Regions from separate parts of the Thioalkalivibrio sp. ALJ4 genome, predicted to be linked through region 1. Evidence: predicted binding sites of a transcription regulator. Region 1 holds the regulator's gene; the other holds the start of a gene.
What was found. Region 1 encodes FNR, which switches genes on or off when oxygen is low (the NO sensors DNR and NnrR bind a similar motif). Its sites were predicted from a motif close to TTGATNTANATCAA; they were not measured.

Region 1 (2,396 bases):
GCGGCCAATCGTGTGCAGGACGGCCACGCCATCGTCCTTGAGCAGGTCGTTCACCCGCTGGAAGAACGTGCCGTAATTGGGCACGCCGACATGCTCAAACATGCCGACACTGACGATCCGGTCGTACTGGTCGTCGTGTTCGCGGTAGTCCTGATAGAAAAAGCGCACGCGATCGTCCAGCCCGCGGCGCTTCGCCTCGGCCTGGGCCACTCGCAGCTGCTCCCGGGACAGGGTGATTCCGTCCACCTGGACATCGGCGTTCTCGGCCAGGTGAAAGGCCAGCCCACCCCAGCCGCAGCCGATATCCAGCACCCGCTGACCGGGCTCCAGCACCAGCTTCTTGCGCAGCATCGCGCACTTGGCCTGCTGGGCCTCCTCCAGGGTCATGTCCGGGCGCTCGAAATAGGCACAGCTGTAGAACATGCCTTCGTCGAGAAAACGGCGGAACAGCCACTCGTCCACGTCGTAATGATGGGAGATGTTCTGGTAGCTGCGCGCGATACGGTTGCCCTGCTCGAGGACCGCGCGAAACATGCACACCAGCGGGTGCACACGACGCTGGAATCTGGGCGCGAAGTTGCGCATGGCCACATCCAGAAACACCCGGATGCCCTCGGGACCCGGCGACCAGAGCCCGTCCATATAGGTTTCGCCCAGCTGAAACCCGGGATCTCGCGCGATGCGCTTGAGGGCCGCCCGATCATGGACCTGCAGCGTGATCTCGGGTGCCCCCTGCCCGAAACGGCGCTCGCTCCCGTCCGGCTCGCGCAGGATCAGCGTGCCGTGGTGCATGTATTCGTTCAGCATCCGTTCGATCATTGCGTCCCTTCCCATGCGAATCGCCTGCTATATTAAACAGAGTCTAGATATCGCACTCGCTCCGCCGCAAGCCTCTGAATTGGCTGATCCCTGCCACTCCAAAAGGTTCCACACTCACAATACCGGAATTCCTCATACGGGCAACCTCTATACGGGGGCCTCACACACCTTCCCTCACGGGGGCCTCACACACCTTCCCTCACCGATGGCAAAACCGCTAACCTGAGCACATGACACTGCGCCCGACCCAAGCCTGCGAACACTGCACCCTGCGCCAGCTCTGTCTGCCGATGGGGCTGCCACAAAACGAACTCTGGCAACTCGACGAGATCGTGCAGCAACGCCGTCCGATCGAAAAGGGGGCCTTGCTGTTCGGCATGGGCGAGCGCTTCGACACCCTGTTTGCCGTACGCACCGGGGCGTTGAAGACCGTTCTGATCGGCGACGACGGTACCGAGCAAATCACCGGCTTCGCCCTCGCAGGCGATCTGCTGGGGCTGGATGCGATCCACTCCAGAAAACATCCGGTCAGCGCGGTCGCCCTCGAATCCACCAGTGTCTGCGCAGTCCCGTACACCCATGTGGACGACCTCGCCGGCAGGCTTCCGACATTCCGCCAGCACATGATGAACGTGATGAGCCAGGGGCTGGCTCAGGACGAAAGCCTGCATGCCCTGCTCGGGCAGCGCACGGCGGAGCAGCGCCTGGCCACATTCCTCGTCACCCTGTCGGAGCGGCATCGTGCACGGGGCCTGTCCACCGAGCGCTTCTACCTCCCGATGTCGCGCGCCGACATCGCGAACCACCTGGGGCTGACCCAGGAGACCATCAGCCGCCTGTTCACACAGCTGCGCAACCAGGGGGTAATCAACCTGCACACCCGGGATCTCGAGATCCTCGAGCCGACGACCCTGCGCAGCACCGCCGGCGTGACCTTTACGCCCGCCGCCAGTAGTGCCTGAGGCCGCCCGGCCACACGACTTCGACTGCTTCTGGGATTTCGCCCTGCGGATATGGGCCTGCGCCCCCGCACGGAAACGCCTGCTGAACTGGCAGGACGCCCATGAGGTCGATGCCATCCTCGCCCTGTTCGCCCTGTGGTACCCACGGCGAGTACACACACACGACTGGCAGGCGCTGATGCAGGCCGCCGCGCGCTGGCGGGAGCAAACCACCTCGCGCGTGCGCGCCCTGCGCCGCCGTCTCAAGCCCAACAGCCCCGATGAGCGACAACGCCAAGCCCTGTACGACGCCGTGAAAGGGCTGGAGCTGGCTTGCGAGCGCACGGCTGCGATGCGACTGTGTCAGCGCACGCAGGCGCTGGGCAATCCCGCTGCGACTCCCGATCTTGCGCGGCGTTTACACCTGCTGTTTCCCACCCTTCCCATGACCGAGATCCTGGACGGATTACCCGAACTTACACACGTCGGCTGCACATAGCAGAGGTTCGGGCTATCCTCCCGACACATTTTCTACAGGCAAGCGGCATGTCGGACGATCTGCGCAATCAGCTCCTGAAGGCCGGGCTGGTGGACGAAAAACAGGTGCGCAAGGCCAAGAGCCAGAAGCACAAGGCC
Region 2 (2,396 bases), on a different contig from region 1:
GCGACCGCCGCCGGTGGCGGCGGCCTCGATCAGGTGGACCGCGATGCCGGCCCGGGCCAGGGTCAGCGCGGCGGTCAGACCGGCCCAGCCGGCGCCGAGCACGACGACCGGATGCGATGCGGGAACGGCAGCCATGGCGCGGGCGCGGTCAGCCCGCGCGGCGGTAGTCGCGCTTCAGTCGGCGCGCAGTGCGCCAGGCGATCCAGAGCTTGCGGATCGGGGTCAGCCGCACGCGGTGCTCCAGCACGCGATAGCCATCGTCCTGGATCTCGTCGAGCAGGGTGCGGTAGATCGCGGCCATGATCAGGCCCGGGCGCTGGGCGTAGCGGTCCTCGGCGGGCAGGTGCTCCTCCGCGCGCTGATAGTAGCGGCGGGCCCGTTCGGCCTGCTCGGCGAACAGGGCGCGGTGGCGGTCGTCTGTAACGTTAAGCTGGAATTCCTCGGGCTTTACGCCGTGCTTTTTCAGCTCGTCCAGCGGGATGTAGACCCGGCCGCGCATCGCGTCTTCGTGGACGTCGCGCAGGATGTTGGTCAGCTGCAGGGCCATCCCCAGGTCATGCGCGTATTTCAGCGTGCGCCGGTCCGAGAAGCCGAAGATATGGGCGGACAGGATCCCGACCACACTGGCCGCGCGGTAGCAGTACAGCGACAGCGTGGTGAAGTCGGGATAGCTGTCGTAGTCGAGATCCATCTGCATGCCGTCGATAATCTCGTCGAAATACTCGCGGCTGAGATCGAACGGCGCCAGATGCGGTTGCAGGGCCTGGGTGATCGGGTGGCGCGGCTGATGGTCGAACAGACGCTCGATCTCCTCGCGCCACCACTGGAGCTTGGTGCGCGCCACGCTCTCCTCGCTGACCTCGTCGACGATGTCGTCCACCTCGCGGCAGAACGCGTACAGCGCGGTGATCGCACGGCGCCGGTCGGGCTCCAGGAACCGGAATGCGTAGTAGAAGCTGGAGCCGCTCTTCGCGGCCTTCTCCTCGCAATATTCGTCGGGGGACATACGCGCTCGGGATCGGGGTTCCGTCTTGGGACGGCAAGGCTAGCACAGCGGGGCCGGGATGCGGATGGCGGCGGTGATCGAAGCCACGTTTGACATACATCAACCGTACCCGGCTGGAGGCCGCGTAGGGTGGGGGTGTCAGGGTGGCGCAAGGGCCCGCCCTCCCGTTGCGGAGAGTCGTATGGAACAACGTCTGGTATTCGATCCCGAGGTGCTGCGTCGCTATGACGTGAGCGGGCCTCGTTATACGTCCTACCCAACGGCTCCGCAGTTCCATGAGGGGTTTGACGCGCAGGCCTATGCGCGGGTGGCGCGGGCGACGAATGCCGAAGGTGCAGCGCGCCCGTTGTCGCTCTACGTCCACGTGCCCTTCTGCGACACGGTGTGTTTCTACTGTGCCTGCAACAAGGTGATTACCGGCAATTATCGGCGCGCGACGAGCTATCTCGACTCGCTGGAGCAGGAGATCGCCCTGCAGGGCGGGCTGTTCGATCGCGATCGGCCGGTACGCCAGCTGCACTTCGGGGGCGGGACGCCGACGTATCTGTCCGACGAGGACCTGACCCGGGTCATGAAGGCCCTGGGCCGGCATTTCACGCTGGAGACCGGTCCGGAGCGGGAATTCTCTATCGAGATTGATCCGCGTGCCGTGCGCCCCGGCACCCTGCCGCTCCTGGCGTCGCTGGGCTTCAACCGCATCAGTGTCGGGGTGCAGGATGTCGATCCGGCCGTGCAGAAGGCCGTCAACCGCATCCAGCCGTTCGAGGTCACCGAGCAGGCGGTACGCCAGGCGCGCGAGCAAGGCTTTACCTCCACCAACCTGGACCTGATCTACGGGCTGCCCCTGCAGACGGTCGACACGTTCTCCGCGACACTGGACCGCGTGCTGGAACTGCGCCCGGAACGGCTGGCCGTGTACAACTACGCGCACCTGCCGGAGCTGTTCAAGACGCAGCGCCAGATCCGCGACGGCGACCTCCCGCCGGCCACGGAGCGGCTCGCGATCCTTGAGATGACCATCCAGCGACTGACCGACGCGGGGTATGTGTACATCGGCATGGATCACTTTGCGCTGCCCGATGACGAACTCGCGATCGCCCAGCGCGCGGGCACGCTGCAGCGAAACTTCCAGGGCTACTCGACGCGCGCGGAGTACGACCTCGTGGCACTGGGGCCGACCGCCATTGGCAAGGTCGGGGACAGCTACAGCCAGAACCTGCGCGAGGTCGATGCCTATCAGGAACGGCTGGCATCCGGCCGGCTGCCCGTGTTCCGCGGCCTGGAGCTGAGCGCGGATGACCGCCTGCGGCGCGCCGTGATCAGCGAGTTGATGTGTCACTCGAGGGTCGACTTCGGCGGCATCGAGGCCGCATTCGGCATCGACTTCCGG

Region 2: the regulator FNR is predicted to act here: its motif matches at 1,096-1,109, upstream of hemN (oxygen-independent coproporphyrinogen III oxidase).

Annotation. Positions count from the first base shown of each region.
Region 1 is NZ_KB897918.1:488,704-491,099, reverse strand. It holds gene C936_RS0108525 (cyclopropane-fatty-acyl-phospholipid synthase family protein) at 1-819, opposite strand, end outside; gene fnr (fumarate/nitrate reduction transcriptional regulator Fnr) at 1,050-1,781, shown strand; gene C936_RS0108515 (TIGR02444 family protein) at 1,774-2,259, shown strand; gene C936_RS0108510 (DUF2058 domain-containing protein) at 2,307-2,396, shown strand, end outside.
Region 2 is NZ_KB897921.1:66,122-68,517, reverse strand. It holds gene hpnE (hydroxysqualene dehydroxylase HpnE) at 1-135, opposite strand, end outside; gene hpnD (presqualene diphosphate synthase HpnD) at 149-1,006, opposite strand; gene hemN (oxygen-independent coproporphyrinogen III oxidase) at 1,188-2,396, shown strand, end outside.